DNA from 3 places in the Bradyrhizobium daqingense genome. Region 2 is predicted to be linked to each of the others. Evidence: predicted binding sites of a transcription regulator. Region 2 holds the regulator's gene; each other region holds the start of a gene.

Region 1 (7,535 bases), 2.2 Mb from region 2:
CTGCCGTTGTTCCTGGAGGAGCATCTGCTCGAAGTGGGCGTCAAAGGCCGTGGCTGTGTCGTCAATTCACGCAAGATGCTGATCAAGGATTCCGACGGGGAGCCGCAATATCTGGTCGGCGTCATCGAGGACGTCACCGAACGGATCGCGAGCCAGGCGCGGATCAGCCATCTCGCGCATCATGACGTGCTGACCGACCTGCCGAACCGCAGCGCCTTCAACGCCGCGCTGGAGGAACGATTGGAGCGGGCGCAGGAGGCATCGACCAGCTTTGCCGTGCTCAGCCTCGACCTCGACCGCTTCAAGGAGGTCAATGACGTATTCGGCCACCCCGTCGGCGACATGCTGATGCGGGCGGCGGGCGATCGCCTTGCCGCCGAAGCCGACGGCGCTTTCGTCGCGCGCATCGGCGGTGACGAATTCATGATCCTGATGCCCGATAATGTCAGCCGCGAGAACGTGCTGGCCCTTGCCGAACGACTGGTCGAGACCATCGGCAACGAGCTCGAGGTCGACGACTATCTCTCCCATGTCGGCCTCAGCGTCGGCATCGCGTCCTATCCGGATGACGGCGTCAATGCCGCCACGCTGCTTGCCAACGCCGACTCCGCGCTCTATCGCGCCAAGCGCGAGGGCAGGGGCAGGGTCCGGTTCTTCGAATCCGAGATGGACCAGGAGCTGCGCGACCGCCGGCTGTTGCTGCACGATCTGCGGCGGGCGCTGGAGCAGAACGAGCTCCTCGTCTACTTCCAGCCGCAGGCGCGGATCGAGGGCGAGGTCATCGGCTTCGAGGCGCTGCTGCGCTGGAATCACCCCACGCGCGGCTTCGTGTTGCCCGATCAGTTCATTCCGCTGGCCGAGGAGAACGGGTTGATCATCCAGATCGGCGAGTGGATCCTGCGCGAAGCGTGCCGCGAGGCGGCGTCATGGCAAAGACCGTTGCAGGTCGCGGTAAATCTCTCTCCGGTCCAATTCCAGGCCGGCGATCTCGAAGGGTCGATCCAACGGATCCTACTGGAAACGGGGCTCGCGCCGACGCGGCTCGAGGTCGAGATCACCGAGGGCGTGCTGATCGGTGATTTCAACGGCGCACTTGATCTGCTGCGACGGCTCAAGGCGCTGGGCATCCGCATCGCGATGGACGATTTCGGCACCGGCTATTCTTCGCTGTCCTATCTCCAGTCGTTCCCGTTCGACAAGATCAAGATCGATCGCAGCTTCATCTCCAATCTCGAAGCGACGCCGCAATCGGGCGAGATCGTTCGTGCAGTCCTGAGCCTCGCGCGCGCCTTGAGTATCCCCGTCATTGCCGAAGGTGTGGAGACGGAGGCGCAGCGTGCCTTCCTGACGCGCGAGGCCTGCGAGGAAATGCAGGGCCATCTGGTCGGCCGGCCGGATCTGATCGAGCGCTATCTCGACCTCGTCGGCGTGACCGTCGAGCGCGGCCTCTCCGTCTAGGTTGGGCAGGCAGCGGCGGGAATTCGGAAGGGAGAGAGCCGCCGACTGGAACTTTGGCTTGTCCCGGCACTTCCTGGAATCGACGGAGTTCGGGCGTGCGGCGCGCAGCAAAACTTTTGCATGGCCGCCATCGGCCTGACGCAAATCTGAGCAATAAGCCCCGTGAATGCGAGGGAGGGTCTCATGGAGAACGTACGTCGCTACCGCGCACTGGCGTCCCTCTGTCGTCAGCAGGCGGCCTATCGCCCGCTCCAGAACTGGGAGCTCCTCGGCCAGGCCGAACATTTCGAATATCTTGCGGAAGTCGAGCTCAAGGCGCATTTCGACGCGTGCAATGCACAAGGCGACGAGAGCGCCGCTGACGCCGAGGCATGGGAAAGGCCGGCTGCGGCGTAACGAGCGTCGTAACGGCTCCGCTCAATGGCATCACGATCTCTGGTAGCGCGCCTGGAACGGACGTCGCGGGCTGGCGCACGGGCAGTGAGACGACTGCCTTCACTGCATCAAGGATTCGCGTCGAGCCGCGTCATGTGCCGCGGCAGTTTTCGTCGCCGCGCCCCGGCCTTCAATTCTTTGCCAAGATTTAATCGCGGGGACGGGACGCCGTAAGGTGCCAACGCCCATGTTGCGTGCAAGGCGACACCTGCTCAACATGGACATTCTGACATGAACGATCGCGTCAATTCCGACATTCCCACGACCCGCAAGATCTTGAGGCCGCGCCGGCTGGCGTTGCTTGGCACCGTGGCCGCGCTAGGCGTGGCCGTGCTCGCGGCCACGCCCGGGACCTCGCCATTCGGCGTGACCTCCTTCGTCGCGCCGGCCCACGCCGCCGAGACGGCTGGGACGCCGCCGGGCTTCGGCGATCTCGTGGCCAGGGTCAAACCCGCCGTCATCTCGGTGCGGGTCAGGATCGACCAGGACAACGACAAGAGCGCGATGCTGCAACAGAACCGGATGGATTCGGACGAGGACTCGCCGTCCGACCAGTTCTCCCGCCAGTTCGGCTTCCGCTTTCCGGGCGGCATGAATGGCATGCCGCGCCAGCGCCACCAAATGATCACGGGTGAAGGCTCGGGCTTCTTCATCTCTGCCGATGGCTATGCCGTCACCAACAACCACGTGGTCGATCACGCCGAATCCGTGCAGGTGACCATGGACGACGGCACGACCTACAAGGCGAAGGTCGTCGGCACCGATCCCAAGACCGATCTCGCGCTGATCAAGGTCGACGGCAAGAAGGATTTTCCGTTCGTCAAATTCTCCGACCAGAAGCCGCGGATCGGCGATTGGGTCGTTGCTGTCGGCAATCCCTTCGGCCTCGGCGGCACCGTGACTGCGGGTATCGTCTCGGCCAGCGGGCGCGACATCGGCAATGGTCCTTATGACGATTTCATCCAGATCGACGCGCCCATCAACAAGGGCAATTCCGGCGGTCCGGCCTTCGACATGAACGGCAACGTGATCGGTGTGAATACCGCGATCTTCTCGCCCTCCGGCGGTTCGGTCGGCATCGGCTTCGACATTCCGGCTTCGACCGCGAAACTCGTGGTGGCGCAGCTGAAGGACAAGGGCGCGGTCACCCGCGGCTGGCTCGGCGTGCAGGTGCAGCCCGTGACGTCCGAGATCGCCGACAGCCTCGGCCTGAAGGAGGCGCGCGGCGCGATCGTCGACAATCCGCAAGCCGACAGTCCGGCGGCGAAGGCGGGTATCGAGGCGGGCGACGTCATCACCGCGGTCAACGGCACCGCGATCAAGGATTCCCGCGATCTCGCCCGCACCATCGCCACGTTGGCGCCGGGCAGTTCGGTCAAGCTCGATGTCTACCACAAGGGCGAGAGCAAGACGGTGACGCTGGCGCTTGGCGAGCTGTCGAACGAAAAGCAGGCTCAGGGCAAGGCCAATGACGGGAAAGTGCAGCCGGACACCGGCACCCCGCGTCTCGGGCTTGGTCTGGCGCCCGCCGGCGAGGTTCAGGGCGCCGGCCAGAAGGGCGTCGTCGTCACCGAGGTCGATCCGGAAGGGCCGGCGGCGCAGCGCGGCATCCAGACAGGCGACGTCATCCTCAATGTCGGCGGCAAGGCCGTCAGCAATGTCGGCGAGGTTCGCTCGGAGCTGGCTCAGGCCAAATCGTCCGGCAAGCGCAGCGTGCTGTTGCAGGTCAAGAGCGCGGAGGCGACGCGATTCGTCGCGGTCCCACTCGCATAAGATGCACCTCATCAGCGAAGCTCCAAAAAGGCGGCCCTCGGGCCGCCTTTCCAATGTGCTGTCGAGATCGCGGCGCCGATAACAATCTCGTTAACGGCAGTGAAGATGACCCGCTTCGTCCGAAAAAGCCGTGTTCGTCGATCACAGTTCCGAACAGCACCCGCGTGCCCTGCGGCAATGGCGCCGCGCGGTCGGGTTGCAAGCGTGGAACTTCGAGCCGCCCCGTCGCTTTGTGGGACTGGCCGGTGGTTCGCATTTGATCGGTGCCGACATGGATCGATTGAAGCTCTCGCTGATGACGGCACTATTTGTGGCGTCTTTCGTGCTGCCGACTGCAAGCGCCCTCGGGCGCGATGACGGCCGCTATGCCAACTCGCCCCTGAAGCCCTGGTTCGACAGCCTCCGCAGCCATCTCGGTCCGTGCTGCTCGGATGCGGACGGCTTTGCCGTCGCCGACCCCGACTGGGAATCGCACGACGGACATTACCGCGTCAGGCTGGATGGGCAGTGGATCGACGTGCCGGACGAAGCCGTCATCACCGAGCCGAACCGCGCCGGCCGCACCATGGTGTGGCCGGTGAAGACTGCGTTCGGGATTTCGATCCGCTGCTTCATGCCCGGCAGCATGATCTGACCAAAGTCAGCGCGAGCGCTTGGCGGACTTCCGCTTCGACGTTTCCCTGGAAGATTTCTTGCTCTTGGAAGATTTCTTGGCGGTCTTCTTCTTGGACGTCGTGCGCTTGGATGCCTTCTTCGGGACCTTCTTGCCCTTCTTGCGGGCCTTCGACAGCCCGATCGCGATCGCCTGCTTGCGGCTCTTCACGCGTCCGCCGCGACCGCCACGCCCGCTCTTCGCGGTCCCCTTCTTGTAGCGCCGCATCTCGCTTTCGACATCGCTGCCGGAGCTGCGTGAGTAGCGGCGCTTCTTTGCCTTGCGTGCCATGCCTGTTCTCCCTTGGCCGGGGAAGAACCGTTCCACACAGGCATGGTTCCGAAGTCAGGCGAGCAACGGACCGGCTGGCCGGGCAGCCTAGAACGAATTCGCCAGCTCGATCTCGGCTTCCAGCACCTGGATGCGCCGCGCAGCCTCGGCGGACGACAGATCGCGCGCATATTGTGCCGGCTGATACGCCTCTTCGCTGAGCCGCTTCAATCTCAGTCCCTGCGTCCGGGTCATCCGCTCGCTCAGAAAAACCCTGGCATCATATTTGGCCTGAACCTGCATGTCGCTCCTCCGTTCTGGAAATCGTGACTTGACTATATGTTCTTATTTTGTTCTAACAAGCCATGGACAATAGGATTAATGAAATTCGCCGTAAAATCAGCGCCTTGAGGCTGGAGATGGCCGACGTCGAGGCGTCCGTGCGCGATCTCGTCAATCGCGATTGCGACTGCGCCGAACACGCCCTGGTTCAGATCGATCTGCGCCGCAAACTCAACCTGCTCATCGAGGAATGGAAGGCGGCCGGGGGCGGCGATGCTCTGCCTGATGTCCGCGGCCGGATGCGTCTTCGCGCCGTGACGAAGGACAAGCCGGCAAGCATATTGGTTCGCAGCTGAGACATGGGGGGCGCGATGGAGGAAGACCCGGACGATTACCGGATCCTGAAATTGCGCGCCGAGATTCTGGAATTGGGTTCTGCCATCAGGCAATTGCAGCGCGAGGGCCTCGAGGATGCTGCGGCCCAACTCCTGATCGCGCGCAAGCGGGCGCTGCTCGATCGTCTCGCAAAAAACAGTCCCGCAACGCGCAGCCCTAACGTCACTGACATCCGGCGCAGCTAAGCGCCGACCATGTGGCGCGAGAGGGTTTACGTGAAAGTCCCGCGCAGAACGCGGGACTTTTGAATCGGCTTACCGTGCAGAGCTCACTTGGCGTTATTCGTGCCGCCCTTGTTGGTCATCGTGCCGCCCTGGTCGGAGCCCGGACCAGAGCCGCCCTGACCGGAGGGATCGGCGCCCTTGGAGGTCTTGGTGTTGGCGCCGGTGGTCTGCGACGATGACATCGAGGATCCATGCTTTGCCTTGTGCGACTTCGCCTGCGCGGCGAAGGGTGCGGCGGCGAGGCCGGTTGCCAGCATCACGGCGAGTGCGAGCTTGGTCGTCTTCATGTAAGGGAACTCCCTGAGTTAAATTGACGCAGGCGGCCAACGGCCGTTGGTCGCAGGAGTTCCCCGACAAAGCGTCTCCCTACGTCACGGATGCTTCAAGATTGGTTGTTCTCTTCCAGGATGAACACGACGCCGGTCAGCGTGGCGCCGATCGTGAACGTCGTCACCAGTGTGAGGACGAAGACGATGGCGGCCTGGCTTCCGCCGTTCTTGAGCAGGTTGGCGACGGCTGGATTGCACAGAATGAGCGCGAGGCTGAAGGAAAGGCCGAGCGCTGCGCCCATCATCGCGTGTGTCATCAGCTTGATGAGGCCGGTGGGAGAGATCAGGTCGGACGACTTTTTCGCGCGCATGGAACAATGTCCCGAGCTGGCTTGCAAACGCACGCGGCATTCACTGGTTCCATCCGGATGAAGGAATTGTCATCGCCGGCTTCATCCGACGTTCATGCCGGGCTTGCGAAGATGACGCCATCAACACGGGAATAGTCGATATGGGCAAGGTAGTCTTTCTGTACCGCTCGCTGGCCTATCGCAATGCGGCCGCGGACATCCTGCGTAAGGCACGCAAGCTCCCGCGCGGCGCAGAACGAAGTGCGGCTCGCCGCTATGCGAAGGCGTTACGCGATCTCTCCCGAACGGAAGCCTGGCTCGAAGGACGCATTGCGCGCGATCCACGAACCGAGCAGCGCATGACGGGCGCGGCGTCCGGTTAGCCGGAGGCGCGCTGCAATTCGGCCGCGGCTGCGGCATCGAACTTGCCGGGTCCGGTGGTCGCCGCGGTCTTGCGCGTCAACGGCACCTCCAGGCGGCACAACAGGCCCTCGGCACGCCAATCGAATTGCGCCTGTCCGCCGAGCTGGGACTCGACGCTCGCAAGCAGGCTCCGCGTTCCGAAGCCGCGGGATTTCGGCGTCCTGACCAGCGGGCCGCCGGATTCCTCCCAGGTGAGCGTGAGGCGGTCGTCCTCGGCCTGCCAGGCGATTATGAGCCGTCCCGACCGCGTCGACAGCGCGCCATACTTGGCCGAGTTGGTGAAGAGCTCGTGCAGAGCGAGCGCTAGCGTCTGGGCGGTTGCCGGCAGCAACTGAACTTCGGGGCCTGCCAACTTGATCTGGCCGCCCAGCGAATAGGGCGCAAGCTCCTCGTCGATCAGCTTGGAGAGCTCGGCGCCCTGCCAGCTCGACAGTGACAGGATGGTGTGGACGCGCGCCAGCGCGTTGATGCGCCCCTCGACGGCATTGACATAGGCCTTGACCTCGTCGGCCCGGGTGAGGCGCACGATCGATTGCGCCAACGCCAGCGCATTCTTGGCGCGATGGTCGACTTCCCGCGCAAGGAGATTCTGCCGCTCCTCGGCGCGCTTGCGTTCGGTGATGTCCACGGTGACGCCGCTCACCCGCACCACGCGGCCGTTATCGTCGATGGTTGCGGCCGCCGTGCCGACGCACCAGCGCACCTCCCCGTCGGGCCGCACGATGCGGAATTCGGTTTCATAGGCGCGCGTGCCGCTGTTGAACTCGGCGATCGCCTTGCGCAACTGGTCGACGTCATCGGGATGCAGCAACGCCTGGACGTTGGCCGGATTGACCTCGAATCTCTCCGGGCCGACGCCGAAGATGCGATACTGGCCTTCGTCCCACATCCAGTCGCCGGTGATCCAGTCCCAGTCCCAGGAGCCCATCTTGCCGGCGGCGATCGCCATGCTGCGCCGCTGCTCGCTTTCGCGCAGCTTGGCGGTGGAGTTTTCCAGCTCGGC
Region 2 (7,535 bases):
CCGAGCTACGATTACGCGCATGGCCAGTCGGACGCGATCGAGGGCATCACGCATTCGATCTGTACGCTGGAGTTCGAGGATCACCGGCCGCTCTATGACTGGTTCATCGAGAAGCTGCCGGTGCCGTCCGAGCCGCATCAGTACGAATTCGCGCGGCTGAATCTGACCTACACGCTGCTGTCGAAGCGCGTGCTGACCCAGCTCGTCCGCGACGGCCATGTCGCGGGCTGGGACGATCCGCGCATGCCGACCATGGCGGGCATGCGCCGCCGTGGCGTGCCGCCGGCGGCGCTGCGCGAATTCGTCAAGCGTATCGGTGTGGCCAAGGCCAACAGTGTGGTCGATGTCGGCATGCTCGAATTCTGCATCCGCGAGGAGCTGAACCGCACGGCGCAGCGGCGCATGGCAGTGCTGAAGCCGCTGAAAGTGGTGATCGAGAACTATCCGGAAGGGCAGACCGAGGAGCTCGAGGCGATCAATCATCCTGATGATCCTTCGGCCGGCACGCGCAAGATCACGTTCGGCCGCGAGCTCTATATCGAGCAGGACGACTTCATGGAGAACCCGCCGAAGAAGTTCTTCCGCCTGTCGCCAGGCAACGAGGTGCGGCTGCGCTATGCCTATTTCGTCAAATGCACCGGCGTGATCAAGAACGACGCTGGCGAGGTGGTGGAGCTGCGCTGCACCTACGATCCCGCGACCAAGGGCGGCAACGCGCCCGATGGCCGCAAGGTCAAGGCCACCATGCACTGGCTGCCGGCGGCGGCATCGAAGCCGGCGGAGATCCGCATCTACAACCAGCTGTTCTCCAATCCGAGCCCGGACGCTTCGAACTTTGCGGCCGATCTCAATCCGAACTCGCTTGAGATCCTGTCCGATGCGCGGGTCGAGGCCTCCGTTGCGGAAAGCAATGCGATGGAGCCGATGCAGTTCGAGCGCCAGGGCTATTTCGTGCGCGACAAGGATTCGACCCCTGGCAAGCCGGTGTTCTCGCGGACCATCGGCTTGCGCGACACGTTCGCCAAGGAAGTCGCCAAGGGGTGAGGGGACCACAATGATCAGCGAAGCCGACGCCATCGTTTCAGGCATCATCGCGAAATGGTGCGCCGGCTTCGCAAAGCTCGACGCTGCGGCGCTGTCGTCGCTATATTCGAGGAACGCGTTCTTCTTCGGCTCCAATCCCAAGCTCTATCGGGGCCGGGACGGTGTTGCCGATTACTTCAATGGCCTGCCGCGCTGGCGCAAGCCGAGTGCGGCGTTCTCCGAGGTGAACGCAGCGCAAGCAGGGCCCGATCTGATCAACGTGGGCGCCACCATCACGTTCGATCTTGCTGGCGAACGTCCCGATCTCGTCGTCAAGATGAGCTGGGTCATCATCCGCGAGGACGGCGAGTGGATGATCGTCAATCACCACGCCTCGTCGAAGGCGCCGCTGATCTGACGCGAGCAAGGCATCGTCAGGGCCGCTCGAAGGCCTCGGTGACTGGGAGTCAAAGTAAAGTAGGGCGCTCCACCGACTGTTCCTGATCCGTACCCTATTCGCATATCCGCACGGTCCGGTAGCCTCTGCACCCGTCGCGTATCGTAAGGTGCAGGGGAATGGCGGAGCCGGGCCGGCCAATACGCTCCCAGGGAGTTGCCGGGACGTGGCCGCTCGGCCGCGCTGCCTCGGCTGGCGGCCTAGCACCTGCTGGCTTTGGCCTGTGGCCCGCGATCATCGAGACATTGCGCGGCTGGGCGCGCGCGGAAGCCGGTCCGGGGCGCCTGCTGCCTTGGGTGCCCGTCGCGTTCGGCGGCGGCATCGCGCTCTATTTCGCCGCCGATCATGAGCCGGTGCTCTGGGTCGTCGCGTCGACGGCGGCCACGCTCATGCTCGGCGCAATGCTGCTCCGACGCAGCCGGCTGTTCGCCCCGGCGATCATGATCGCAGCGATCGCCGCCGGCTTTTGCATCGCGACCTGGAAGACGGCGCGCATCGCCCATCCCGTGCTGGCCAAGCCGCTCTATTCGGTGTCGCTCTCGGGTTTCGTCGAAGCGCGCGATATCCGCGAGCGCACCGACCGTTTCGTGCTGCGCGTCACCGCGATGGAGGCGCAGCGCAGCGACGTCAAGCTGGAGCGCGTGCGTCTGTCGGTGCGCAAGGGGACGGCGCCGGAGGTCGGCAGCTTCGTGCAGCTGAAGGCGCGGCTGATGCCGCCGATCTCGCCGGTGCGGCCCGGCAGCTATGACTTCTCCCGGGACATGTATTTTCAAGGCATCGGCGCTTCCGGTTTCGTGATGGGAACGATCGCGGCGTCGGTACCGCCGGAGGCCGGTGGCTTGCGGCTGCGCTATGCTGCGTTCATGCAGGGCCTGCGCGATGCGATCGACGCACGCATCCGCGCGACGCTCGAGGGCGACAATCGCGCGATCGCAACGGCATTGCTCACCGGACGGCGCGATGCGATCAGCGCGCCCGTCAACGACGCCATGTTCGTTTCGGGGCTCGGCCATGTACTGTCGATTTCCGGCTATCACATGGCGGTCGTCGCCGGCGTCGTGTTCTTCGCGGTGCGCGCGCTGCTGGCGCTGATCCCGGGGCTGACGGCCGACTTCGCCATCAAGAAATGGTCGGCGGCCGCCGCGCTGGTCGCGGCTGCGTTCTATTTGCTGCTGTCGGGTGCGGAAGTCGCGACGCAACGCTCGTTCTTCATGACGGCAGTTGTGCTGATCGCGGTCATGGTGGATCGCCGGGCCATCACCTTTCGTACGCTGGCGGTGGCGGCGCTGATCGTGCTTGCGGTTGCGCCCGAAGCGCTGGTGCATCCGAGCTTTCAAATGTCGTTTGCGGCAACGCTCGGTCTCGTCGCGCTGGTGCAGATCGGCATGCCGAACCTGTTCGCCTCGCCCGATCATTCGGCGACCGCGCGCATCGCATTGTGGGGCGGCCGCGAGATCGCGATCCTATTCCTGGCCTCGCTGATCGCGGGGCTCGCGACCACGCCCTATGCGGCCTTCCACTTCCATCGCGTCACGCCCTACGGCGTCATCGCCAATCTTGGCGCGATGCCGGTGGTCTCGGCATTGGTGATGCCGGCGGGGCTGCTGGGACTGATTGCAGCGCCCTTCGGGCTCGACGGCGTGTTCTGGTGGCTGATGGGGATCGGCATCGACTGGATGGTCGCGGTGTCGAGCTGGGTGGCGGCACTGCCGGGTGCGATCGGCCGCATTCCGGCTTTCGGCATTGCGCCGTTGATGGCGGCAAGCCTCGGCATCATCATGATGGGGCTGTTGCGGACGCCCTTGCGCTGGGCCGGTGCCCTGTTGCTGCTGGTGTCCCTCGCCTGGGGCTTGTCGGCGCGCCAGCCCGATATCCTGATTGCCGGGGACGGCGCGAGCGTCGCGGTGCGGGGGAAGGACGGGCAGCTGCACGTGATCCGGGCGAGCAAGGACAGCTTTCTGCTGAGGGAATGGCTGGCGGCCGACGCCGATCCGCGCGACGCCGCAACCAATTCGCTGGCCGATGGCGTGTCATGCGACGAAGCCGGCTGCGTGACGCCGCTCGCCGACGGGCGGCTGGTCGCGCTGTCCCTGCGCGTCGACGGGCTTGCCGATGATTGCAGCCGCGCCGCGCTGGTGGTGACGACCCGGCCAGCGCCGTCCGGCTGCGCAGCCATGGTGGTCGACCGGCCGCGGCTTGCAAGCCAGGGCGCGCTGGCGCTGACGCAGCGTGGTGACGGCTTTGCCGTTCAGGCCGTGAGGGCGAGAGGCGCAAGCCGGCCCTGGTTGCCGGCCGGCGCTGGCGAAGGGGATTTCGACGGCAGCCTCGTGCCCAAGAACTTTACGGCCAAGACGGCAGCGCCCCGGAGTCGGGACGCAACGCCGGCAGAGACCGACCTGCAGGCTGACGATTGAGCAGATGGGCTACAGATACCAGGCCAGCACGGCGTCGAGACCGGCGCTGCCGATGACCGGCAGTGCCACCATCTGGCTCAGCCCGGCCGCGCGGGCCTCCGCAGCCGCGATCGAGTCGTCATGCGCGAGATCATCGTTGAGCGCGGGCATGCCGGTGGCCCAGGCGCCCCCGATGCTGCCGTCGCTCCTGGCGATCGATGTCGTCGCATAGAGGCCCGCAAGGTCGGTCTGCCCGCTGCAATCGCCGGCGCGGAAGACCAGCGCAGAGCGAGCCTCGTTCGGGACCCAGATCTCGAAGCGTCGCGCGATCGGGGTGGCCTGTGCGGAGAGGAAGGTCAGCACCCAGCTCTGGTCGGCGCCGGTGCGGTAGGGCACGCCGACGCCGAGATTGATCCCGACCTCGGCGGCTTCTTCCCACCGCAGAAAACTCCTGGCGTTATGCAGGTCCTTGATGATCAGCGGCAGGCCGGCCTTCCAGGTGCGTCCGGGCAGGCCGAAGCCGCGCGGGAATCTGGTGTGGCGGGAGTTGAATTCGAACATGTCGGCGGTGCCATAGTAACCGTCGACGAGCCGCATCTCGTGGGAGACATCGGGATCGTTGTGCCAGAGCTCGATCGCCCCGACATGCGCTTCGTCATCGCCGCAGAACAGCACCATCACGGCCTGCAGGAATTCGCCGGCGAACACCGGCACCGCGACGCCGCAGGTGAGGCCAGCTGCGAGCGCCTGATCGGTCCGCTTGAAGTACGAGTTGGCAAACTTGGTGAGGATCACCGGATGGCCGCTGGCCCACGCTTTGCCGGGCAGCCCCTCGTCATGACCGAAGCGCAGGTCCTCACTCACGGCCTTGAACGCGGACAGCCCTTCACCGTAGAGGCCGCCGCCGAATTCCAGCCGCATGCGCGTGCGGTCGGGCACCCAGAGTTCGACGACGCGAATGAAGGCTTTCATCGACCATGTCCGCTGTGTCAGGTCCCGACAGCATCGGTCATTTGACCGCGGAGCGGACGTTCAAAATTCAGGCATGGCGGCCCAAAGTTCGTGCGCGGGTCGAGGCGGTGCTCAGTCGGCTGCCCGGATATCACGAGCGCCAAACCGTCCATGTCGCCGGCCGCGGCCGGCGAACGGCAATTTCAATTCTGGTCTCCGACCTGGACGGCCGGGACGGCGCATCAGCCGATCGGCAGGCGGGGCGTTGGGCTCGGGCGGCTGTCGGCGATGATCTGCGGCTTGTGCTCGCGCTCGCTGACCGGCTGGGTCACCGGCAGTTGCAGCACCGTTGCGCGCTGGCCTTCGACGAGCTGCGTCACCAGCACGTATTTGCCGTCAGGGAATTCGATCGCGTCGTGATGGCGATCGGGAATGTGCGGATCGATCTTGCCGAACTTGCCGACGCGGGAGTTGATGGTGCGCGTCCAGATCCAGCGATTGTCGTAACGGACGTTGTCGGCGAAGGCGAGCTCCGTTCCCGGCAACAGGCAGACGGCTACGTTCGGATCTGCCGCGGAAGCAAAGCCGCGCGTCGAGGTGCCGCGGAACGTCGTGGAGACGATCGTCTCGCCGACTTCGGCGGGACGCGATGCAACGGCATGCAGGCTGTAGTCACACATCGGGTGCTCCTCATGCGAAGATAGCAACCCGCGCCTCTTTCGGAGGCGCAAGCCTCTATCAGAGTGGAAGCACGTGACGCTCTGCTCGGTTGTAGGCGAATCTGCGGCTGGCGTTCGCGAGACGCGATCACATTATCTTTTTCAGATTCACTAGGAACAAAGCTCATTTCAGCGCATTTGGGGACCACAGAACGCCTGTGGCCGCGGGCGCTGAGGCACCATTGCGTGCTCGATCTTTCGAGCTCGGACACGATGAGCGCCTGGCTCCGCCCCCGAGTGTGTCGTACTGAATGAGGGCCGGACAACCTGCGCAAGACCGGAAAGACTGTCCAGCCGGAGCGGACGCATCCGCTCCAATCGGGATCATCGGTATCGAATGACCGCCGGGCGGTCAGTATTTGCGGTACAGCCCGATCAGCTTGCCCTGAATCTTCACCCGGTTGGGCGGCAGGATGCGCACCTCGTAGGCGGCGTTGGCCGGCTCGAGCGCGATCGAGGCACCGCGGCGGCGGAAGCGCTTGAGCGTCGCTTCCTCGTCGTCGATCAGCGCCACGACGATGTCTCCGGTATCGGCGCTCTCGTTACGCTGGATCAGTGCCATGTCGCCATCGAGGATACCCGCTTCGACCATCGAATCCCCGCGCACCTCGAGCGCGTAATGTTCGCCGGAGCCGAGCATGTCCGGCGGGACGCTGATGGTGTGGCTGCGGGTCTGCAATGCCTCGATCGGCGTGCCGGCCGCGATGCGGCCCATCACGGGCACGGCAACCGGACGCTCGCCCTCGTCCGCGGGCGGGCTGGAGCTCGCACGGATCTTGCCGAGATTGCCCTCGATGACGCTCGGCGTGAAGCCGCGGCGGTTGCCGGCAGCGGCCTGGAGCTCGGGCAGTTTGATCACCTCGATGGCGCGGGCGCGGTTGGGCAGGCGGCGGATGAAGCCGCGCTCCTCGAGTGCGGTGATCAGGCGATGGATGCCTGACTTCGAGCGCAGGTCGAGCGCATCCTTCATCTCGTCGAAGGAGGGCGGCACGCCGCTTTCCTTCAGACGTTCGCTGATGAACCGCAGAAGCTCGTATTGTTTGCGCGTTAACATCTCGACCAAAGTCCCCCGGTTGATGTCGTTCGATTCCGAGACGCTGTATTGGAGCGGCGAACCGCTACATCCTCGAAACAAATCATGAACAGACACTATATGTTCGATATGTGTTCCGCAACTGCTTAATTTACCGTGAATGCGGCCAAGTTCGCGGAACGCGTGTGGTGGATGCGTTCAGACGGGCAGGCGCAGCACCTCGCAAGGCGTGCCGGCTTCGGCCCTGGGTGCGAACGGCGCGCGCACGAGAAGTGCCTGTGCCGCAGCAAGATTCGCAAGCAGCGAGGAATCCTGGTGGTTGACGGGAACAGCGACGAGCGCGCCGTCGTCGCGCTCCTCCAGCCTCGCGCGAAGATAATCCGCCCGCATGTCGTTTGCGCCGACGTCCTTGCCGAGCACGGCGCGCTCGTGACGATGATGAATCACGGATCGGCCCGACAAGGCGCGAATCAGCGGCACCATGAACAGGAAGGCGCAGACATAGGACGAGACCGGATTGCCAGGCAGGCCGATCACGCGCATCGCCCCCAGTCGTCCGTGCATCATCGGCTTGCCCGGGCGCATCGCGATCTTCCAGAACGCCATCGCGATGCCTTCGTCGCGGAGCGCCTGCTGGACCAGATCGTGATCGCCGACCGAAGCCCCGCCGGACGTGACCAGGATGTCCGCGCCGCTTTCGCGCGCGCGGCGGATGCCGGCGGCGGTGGACTCGAGCGTGTCGGCGGCAATGCCGAGGTCGATCGTCTCGGCCCCCTCGCTGCGGGCGAGCGCGTGCAGCGCGTAGCCGTTGGAATAGACGATCTGGCCGTGGCCGGGCTTCGAACCTGGCAACACGAGCTCGTCGCCGGTGGCGAGAATCGCGACCTTCGGACGGCGGCAAACCACAAGCTGCGGGTGATTCATGGCGGCGGCGAGCGCCAGATCGCGTTCGGTGAGTC
Region 3 (7,535 bases), 2.5 Mb from region 2:
TCGTCGTCTGCACCGCCTGCGATGCATTGGCGATGTCATGGTTGGCCGTGACCATGGTCTCGGCCGTCTTCTGGAGGTGGTGGAACCGCTCCGACTGGTTCGCGACGCGGTTTGCCACTTCCTGGACGTTGCCGGCGATATCGGCGAGTTCCACGCCGAGCCCGCCGATGCGATCGGCGAGCTGATCGATCAGCCGCTCGGCCAGCGTCCGGTTCGAGCCGGTGTCCATGACTGCAAGTTGTGCGACGGACATGTTTAGATGAATCCTCCAGTCAGAGCCGTTCGCCGGCTCACGGCGGCATTTCCATTCCGATTCGAGTTTAGAGGATGATTCGTCGCCGCCGTCTTGCCTGAGCGTGCACTACAGTTTGTAGGCGGTGCGGAATCCGCCCCAGTGCCGGCCCTGCACGCGGATCGGGACGTCGATCTCCCGCATCATTACGGTGTTTCCGTTGCCCATGTCGCGCGCATAGCTCTGGACCAGGTACGAGCGCAGGTTGCGCCCGGCCGCCAACCCCGCCGGATCGTTGAATATGCGCCGGTTGCGGCTGTTGGCAGTGTTCCAGGCGACGTCGCCCGGCCGCTGCGGATGCGAATAGATCTTGTTGTGCACCGGCAGGAAGCCGTTGCGGTCGACCATGGCGCAGAACGCCATGCGCGGGTCCTTCGCCAGGAAGGCCTCCTGGAAGGGCGGCAGCGCGCGATCGGCCCAGTCCAGATATTTCGTGCGATATTGCTGCGGGTTGGTCCCGGCGATTTCCGCGTAATCGGTATCGAAGAGGTCGTCGATCCTGACTTCGCCGCGCGCGACGGCCTGTTCGAATATCTTGGTCAGCGCGTTGCCCGCTTCCATGGCGCGGGTGACGAACTCGGTATTCTCTTCGTGGATGGCCCAGAGCCTGTCCTCGATCTTCTCGCGGAGCGCGGCGTCGGGGCTGACGAATTGCGCGCGGGCGCCGGCCTTGGTTTGCTCGACCACGCGCAGGCGGCAGGCGCCGACATGTTCGAGCGTGCCTTCGATCACGGCTTGGGATGCGAGCCGGCCGGCATCGGCGCCGCCGATCAGCACGCCGTCCATCGCGACTTCATAGACCGGCAGCACGCCGCGCGCGGTTTCGAGCTTGAGATGGCAGGGCAGGCGCTCGGTCTTGCGGCGGTCGTCATGCTCGCTCTGCCGCAGCAGCACGGCGCAGCGCGATTTCAGCTTCTGCGCGAAGGTGGTGACGGCCTTGCCGGCGCTGGCGACGTTCTCGCCGTGGCTCTCGGCTGCCTTGGTCGCGGCATCGATCTCGGCGGCGCTCTCGCCGACTGAGACGATGAACTCGGAGGCGCTGGCGGCGTTGCCGGACACTTCGCTGGTGGTGGCATTCTGCTCGGCAACCGCGCCGTTGACGGTCTCGAACACCGGCCGGATCGCCTCGATCGCCTGCGAGATGAGGTGCACGGCGTCCGCGGAGCCGGCGGCGTCGCGCTGCAGCGCGTCGATCTTCCTGGTGATCTCTTCCGTCGCGCCCTGCGTCTGTACCGCGAGGGCCTTGACCTCGGTGGCGACGACCGCAAAGCCCTTTCCGGCAGCCCCCGCACGTGCGGCCTCGATGGTCGAGTTGAGCGCGAGCAGCGTCGTCTGCCGCGCGATCTGTGCGATCAGATTGACGACATTGCCGATCGCGGCGGAGGATTCGCGCAACCGGTCGACATTGGCGCGGGCTTCCTGCGCGGCAGCGCTGGCCTCGTCGGCGAGCTTGCCGGCCTCGCGGACCTGCGCGCCGATCCCCAGCGCCGACTGGGTGAATTTGTCGGCGGCATGGGCGAAGGTGGACGCGGTCGATTGCGCGGCATTGGTGCGGCCGGTCAGGGCGTCGGTGCGGTCGCGAATGGCGGCCAGCGTGGCGGCGGTCGCCTCGGCGCCGCCGGCCACGGAATTGGCGGCGCGCTCGAGCTGGCGAATCATCGCGCCCAGTTCGAGTTCCAGCAATTCCAGGATTTCCCTGGCGGAATCGCCCTCGGTAGCCGCGGCGGGCTCGGAATTGGCCACAGGCTGCGCGGCCTGCGGGGCTGCCGCAGGCGCGGCCATATCAGGCAGACGCTTCCGAAATAGTCCGAACGCCATCACGCCTCTCTTGTCGGGGAACGAGCGGACGCTATTTTCGCAGGCTGGAATGAAATCAGGGTTAACGATGCCCGACCTCTAGGCACGGACCGTTCCGGCGGCTACCTCTACGGTGCTACCTAGAGACACCGAAGCCCTTTGATTCCGGTGGGTTGGCGGCCTATAAGGCCGCGCTTCCCAGCCCATCGGCGAACCAAAGACCATTCAAGAGACCACGCATGGCCGGACATTCCCAATTCAAGAACATCATGCACCGCAAGGGGCGGCAGGATGCGCAGAAGTCGAAGCTGTTCGGCAAGCTGGCGCGGGAAATCACCGTCGCGGCCAAGCTCGGCACCCCCGACCCCGCCATGAACCCGCGCCTGCGCGCCGCGGTGATCGCCGCGCGCCAGGAGAACATGCCGAAGGACAATATCGAACGCGCCATCAAGAAGGCGCTCGGCAGCGACGGCGAGAACTATGACGAGATCCGGTACGAGGGCTACGGCCCCGGCGGTGTCGCCGTCATCGTCGAGGCTCTGACCGACAACCGCAACCGCGCCGCCTCCGACATCCGCTCCTTCTTCACCAAGTCCGGCGGCAATCTCGGCGAAACCGGTTCGGTGTCGTTCATGTTCGACCGCACCGGAATCATCGAATACGACCGCAGCGTCGCCTCCGACGACGCGGTGCTGGATGCCGCGATCGAGGCCGGCGCCGACGACGTCGTGTCCGGCGAGGGCGGCCACGAGATCTACGCCTCGACCGAAGGCTATCGCGACGTCGCCAAGGCGCTGGAAGCCAAGTTCGGCGAGCCGCGCAAGGCCGCCTTGATCTGGAAACCGCAGAACACCGTCGCGGTCGACGACGAGACCGGTGAGAAGCTTTTGAAGCTGATGGATCTGCTCAACGAGCACGACGACGTCCAGCAAGTCTACGCCAATTTCGAGGTGTCGGACGCGCTGGTCGCGAAGATGGGCGGCTGAGGTCGCTCGTGTCCCGGACGCGCCGCAGCGTGAAACGCTGCTGCGCAGAGCCGGGACCCATGGTGCTTCACGCGCCGCGTTAGTATGGGCCCCGGTTCTGCGACGCATCACTTCGTGCTGCGTCGCGCCTGGGGCACGAAACCTCCTTATCCCCTGTTACTTCCGTTCTGTTTCTGTTTCCCTGGGTCCAGCCAGCCGCTATCACTGGCCCATGACTACGCTCCCGATTCGTGGCCCCGTCCGCATCATCGGCATCGACCCCGGCTTGCGCCGCACCGGCTGGGGCGTGATCGAGGCCGAGGGCAATCGCCTCATTTACGTCGCCTGCGGCTCGGTGGAGCCGCCGGATGATCTGCCGCTGGCGAGCCGGCTGCTCGCGATCCATGAAGGGCTCGCGTCCGTCCTCTCCAGCCACCAGCCGATGGAAGCCGCGGTCGAGCAGACGTTTGTGAACAAGGATGGCGTCGCGACGCTGAAGCTCGGCCAGGCCCGCGGCGTCGCCATGCTGGCGCCCGCAATGTTCGGCATCTCCGTCGCCGAATATGCGCCGAACCAGGTCAAGAAGACCGTGGTCGGCGCCGGTCACGCCGACAAGCAACAGATCGCGATGATGCTGAAAATATTGCTGCCCAAGGCCGAGCCGCCGTCGGCGGATGCCGCCGACGCGCTCGCCATCGCCATCACCCACGCCCATCACCGCCAGAGCACCGCGCTCAGGCTGAAGGTGGTGGGGATATGATCGCTCGCTATATGTCGCCGCCGACATGCCCGGCCTCGTGCCGGGCATCCACGTTCTTTTTTGCCGGATGTGAAAACGTGGATGGCCGGGACAAGCCCGGCCATGACGAGAGAGAAGTGTTCGCCGCGACTGAGGTCTTACGATGATCGGCAAGCTCAAGGGCCTGATCGATTCCTACGGCGAGGATTTCGTCATCCTCGACGTCGGCGGCGTCGGCTATCAGGTGCATTGCTCCTCGCGCACGTTGCAGCATCTGCCTTCGCCGGGCGAAGCCGCCGTGCTGTCGATCGAGACCTATGTCCGCGAGGATCAAATAAAACTGTTCGGCTTCCGCACCGACCAGGAGCGCGAGTGGTTTCGCCTGCTCCAGACCGTGCAGGGCGTCGGCGCCAAGGTCGCGCTCGCCGTGCTCGGTACGCTGTCGCCTTCCGATCTCGCCAACGCCATCGCGCTGCGCGACAAGGCCGCGGTGGCGCGGACGCCCGGCGTCGGCCCCAAGGTCGCCGAGCGCATCGTCACCGAATTGAAGGACAAGGCGCCGGCCTTCGCCAATGTCGATCCGGCCGTGGTGCATCTTGCCGGCGCCGTCGACGACCGGCGCGCGCCGCGGCCCGTGGCGGACGCGATCTCGGCGCTGGTCAATCTCGGTTACGGCCAGCCACAGGCCGCCGCGGCGATCGCCTCAGCCTCGCGCAGTGCGGGTGAAGGTGCCGAGACGGCGCAGCTCATTCGCCTCGGCCTGAAGGAGCTTGCGAAGTGAGCGATCCCAAGGCCAACCGCATGGTCTCGCCCGAGCGCCGCAGCGACGATGTCGGCGACACCGCGCTGCGGCCGCAATCGCTGTCCGATTTCGTCGGACAGGCGCAGGCGCGCAAGAATCTCTCGATCTTCATCGAGGCGGCGCGCAAGCGCGGCGAGGCGCTGGATCACGTGCTGTTCGTCGGTCCCCCGGGCCTCGGCAAGACTACGCTGGCGCAGATCGTGGCCAAGGAGCTCGGCGTCGGTTTTCGCGCCACGTCCGGTCCTGTCATCGCCAAGGCCGGCGATCTCGCAGCCCTCCTCACCAATCTCGAAGAGCGCGATGTGCTTTTCATCGACGAGATCCATCGCCTCAGCCCGGCGGTGGAAGAGGTGCTCTATCCCGCGATGGAGGATTTTCAGCTCGACCTCATCATCGGCGAGGGCCCGGCGGCGCGCTCGGTGAAGATCGAGCTGTCGAAGTTCACGCTCGTCGGCGCCACCACGCGCGCCGGCCTGCTCACCAATCCGCTGCGCGATCGCTTCGGCATTCCGGTGCGGCTGAATTTCTACACGATCGAGGAATTGGAGAGCATCGTCAGCCGCGGCGCGCGCGTGCTCAATGTCGGCATGAGCGCTGATGGTGCCAACGAGATCGCGCGCCGCGCGCGCGGCACGCCGCGCATCGCCGGCCGTCTGCTCAGGCGTGTGCGCGATTTCGCCTCGGCTGCGGACGCCGACAAGATCGACCGCAGGATTGCCGACCACGCGCTGAGTGCGCTCGAGGTCGATGCCGCGGGCCTGGACGCCATGGACCGCCGCTACCTCACCACCATCGCGATGAACTATGGCGGCGGCCCGGTCGGCGTCGAGACCATGGCGGCTGCTTTGTCAGAGCCGCGCGATGCGATCGAGGACATCATCGAACCCTATCTGATCCAGTGCGGCTATCTCCAGCGCACCCCGCGCGGCCGGCTGCTGACGTCGCACGCCTTCCGCCATCTCGGCCTGGCTGAGCCGAACCGCGATCCGGCACAGTTCGGCCTGTTCGGCACGGATTCGTCCGAGGATGACTGACTGCCGCAACCGGTGAACCCACCGCTTCAATCCCATCACTAATCCGAACATGCGGCGCACACGCTTCGCCGCTGACGCATACGGACTGGAGCTGGAAGAGATGGGGCTGACGGACGACACCGGGCTGCTCGAGGTCATCGTTGCCGCGCCGCAGCTGCGCACGCCCGACGAGACCGAGGCGTTCCTGGATCCGATGCCGATCAGTGAGCTGGCATCGATGTGGTGCGCGCTTCAGCGCGTCAGCCGGCGTGATCAGGTCGGCAGTGTCTGGGCCCTGAAGCTCTATTTCGATCGTCTGCCGCACCACCGGCCGCAACGGGCACTCGATCTCGTGCTGGAGGTGCTCAGGACCGAGGCCGACAAGCCGACGGTGATGCAGCTCAACGACAAATTTCTGCTGTCGCTGCTCCATGCGCATGGCGAGGCCGTGATCGACCGCATCGAGCACGAAGCCATGCGCAACGATCGATTGCGCTGGCTGCTCGGTGGCGTCCATGGCGCGCCGGACGATCCCTTGATGTCGCGCCTTGCAGAGCATGCCGACGGCAAGGCCTGGCAGGTCGACCATCTGGCCCAGCGCACGCCGCGCGAGCCGCTCGATTGCGCCAGCCTATCGACCGCAGCGCTCGCCCGCGCCTGGGTCGAACAATATTCCAAGTCCGATCGCGACCAGGACGACAATCTGTTTGCGATCATGGATTTCGAGCGCGACCTGCGCGAGGAGGATCCCGACGGCTTGATCGACCTCGTCCTGGAAGTCCTGAAGATCGAGGCCAATCCGGTGCTGTTGTCGCTATTGGCCGCGGGACCGCTCGAAGACGTGATCAACGCCGCAACGATCGACCGCATCGAGCGCGAGGCGCGTGTCAACGAACGTTTTCGCGAGCTGCTCGGCGGTGTCTGGTATTATCGCGCGCCCGACGAATTGAAGGCGCGGCTGGACGCGCTGATCGGCGAGAGCCGCTGGTAATGTTTGTGCAGGCTTCTGCACGAGGATGCTGACGGCCTGCACGGGCGCACCCCAATTCCGCTCCAATCGGATCGCATCGAGACGCTGCATCAGAAACGGGCTTCCATGATCACGCGGCGCCATCTCATCCGTTCCATCGGGGGCTTGTCCGCCCTCGGCGTCTCGACCGCCGCCTATGGCGTGGGCGTCGAGCCGATGCTGCGACTTCGCGTCACCCGCTATCATCCGACCCCGCGCCAATGGCCGGCCGATCTGTCTTTGAAGATCGCCGCGATCGCCGACCTCCATGCCTGCGATCCCTGGATGTCGCTCGAGCGGATCGAAGGCATCGTCGCGCGGACCAATGCGCTGAACGCCGATATCATTGTGCTGCTCGGCGACTACGTCGCCGGCCTTCACCATGTCACGCGTCTCATTCCGTCGCGGGAATGGGCGAGGGTGCTGGCGCGCCTGAAGGCGCCGCTCGGCGTCCATGCCGTCATGGGCAACCACGATTATTGGGACGACAGGACCGTGCAGCTCGCGGGGCACGGGCCGACCATCGCGCATCGGGCGTTGGAGGCGGCCGGCATTCCTGTCTACGAGAACGACGCCGTCCGCCTTTCCAAGGACGGCCGCCCGTTCTGGCTGGCCGGGCTCGGTGATCAGCTGGCGTACTATCCCGCAAAGCGTTATGGCCGCGCGCGCAGGCTCGGCGCCGATGATCTCGCGGGCACGCTCGCGAAGGTCACGGACGATGCACCGGTCATCCTGCTCGCGCACGAGCCCAACATCGCACCGCTCGTGCCCGCGCGCGTCGCGCTGCAACTGTCCGGCCATACCCATGGCGGCCAGGTCCGCCTGCTCGGCTGGTCGCCGGCGGTTTCGCCCAAGAACGGCTTGCGGCTCGCCTACGGCCATTTCCGCCTGAAATGCGATCTCATTGTTTCCGGCGGC

The links. Region 2 encodes LexA, which represses DNA repair genes until DNA is damaged. Its sites were predicted from a motif close to TGTTCNNNNTGTGTTCNG; they were not measured.
Region 1: a site for LexA is predicted at 4,929-4,946, ahead of LPJ38_RS15745 (DUF3072 domain-containing protein). Genes of this name have one in related genera too.
Region 3: a site for LexA is predicted at 3,239-3,256, ahead of ruvC (crossover junction endodeoxyribonuclease RuvC). Genes of this name have one in related genera too.

The regions. Positions count from the first base shown of each region.
Region 1 is NZ_CP088014.1:3,296,766-3,304,300, forward strand. Features, by position in the region: gene LPJ38_RS15720 (putative bifunctional diguanylate cyclase/phosphodiesterase) at 1-1,458, shown strand, start outside; gene LPJ38_RS15725 (hypothetical protein) at 1,642-1,854, shown strand; gene LPJ38_RS15730 (Do family serine endopeptidase) at 2,125-3,666, shown strand; gene LPJ38_RS15735 (hypothetical protein) at 3,938-4,300, shown strand; gene LPJ38_RS15740 (DUF6496 domain-containing protein) at 4,307-4,609, opposite strand; gene LPJ38_RS15745 (DUF3072 domain-containing protein) at 4,697-4,891, opposite strand; gene LPJ38_RS15750 (hypothetical protein) at 5,008-5,226, shown strand; gene LPJ38_RS15755 (hypothetical protein) at 5,242-5,451, shown strand; gene LPJ38_RS15760 (hypothetical protein) at 5,535-5,777, opposite strand; gene LPJ38_RS15765 (hypothetical protein) at 5,873-6,130, opposite strand; gene LPJ38_RS15770 (hypothetical protein) at 6,271-6,492, shown strand; gene LPJ38_RS15775 (HWE histidine kinase domain-containing protein) at 6,489-7,535, opposite strand, start outside.
Region 2 is NZ_CP088014.1:5,464,126-5,471,660, reverse strand. Features, by position in the region: gene LPJ38_RS25905 (glutamine--tRNA ligase/YqeY domain fusion protein) at 1-1,044, shown strand, start outside; gene LPJ38_RS25900 (YybH family protein) at 1,055-1,441, shown strand; gene LPJ38_RS25895 (ComEC/Rec2 family competence protein) at 1,600-3,894, shown strand; gene LPJ38_RS25890 (GAF domain-containing protein) at 3,904-4,845, opposite strand; gene LPJ38_RS25885 (hypothetical protein) at 5,067-5,504, opposite strand; gene lexA (transcriptional repressor LexA) at 5,896-6,597, opposite strand; gene LPJ38_RS25875 (molybdopterin molybdotransferase MoeA) at 6,775-7,535, opposite strand, start outside.
Region 3 is NZ_CP088014.1:7,971,366-7,978,900, reverse strand. Features, by position in the region: gene LPJ38_RS37800 (methyl-accepting chemotaxis protein) at 1-253, opposite strand, end outside; gene LPJ38_RS37795 (methyl-accepting chemotaxis protein) at 362-2,110, opposite strand; gene LPJ38_RS37790 (YebC/PmpR family DNA-binding transcriptional regulator) at 2,329-3,075, shown strand; gene ruvC (crossover junction endodeoxyribonuclease RuvC) at 3,287-3,814, shown strand; gene ruvA (Holliday junction branch migration protein RuvA) at 3,957-4,574, shown strand; gene ruvB (Holliday junction branch migration DNA helicase RuvB) at 4,595-5,629, shown strand; gene LPJ38_RS37770 (DUF6869 domain-containing protein) at 5,679-6,599, shown strand; gene LPJ38_RS37765 (metallophosphoesterase) at 6,705-7,535, shown strand, end outside.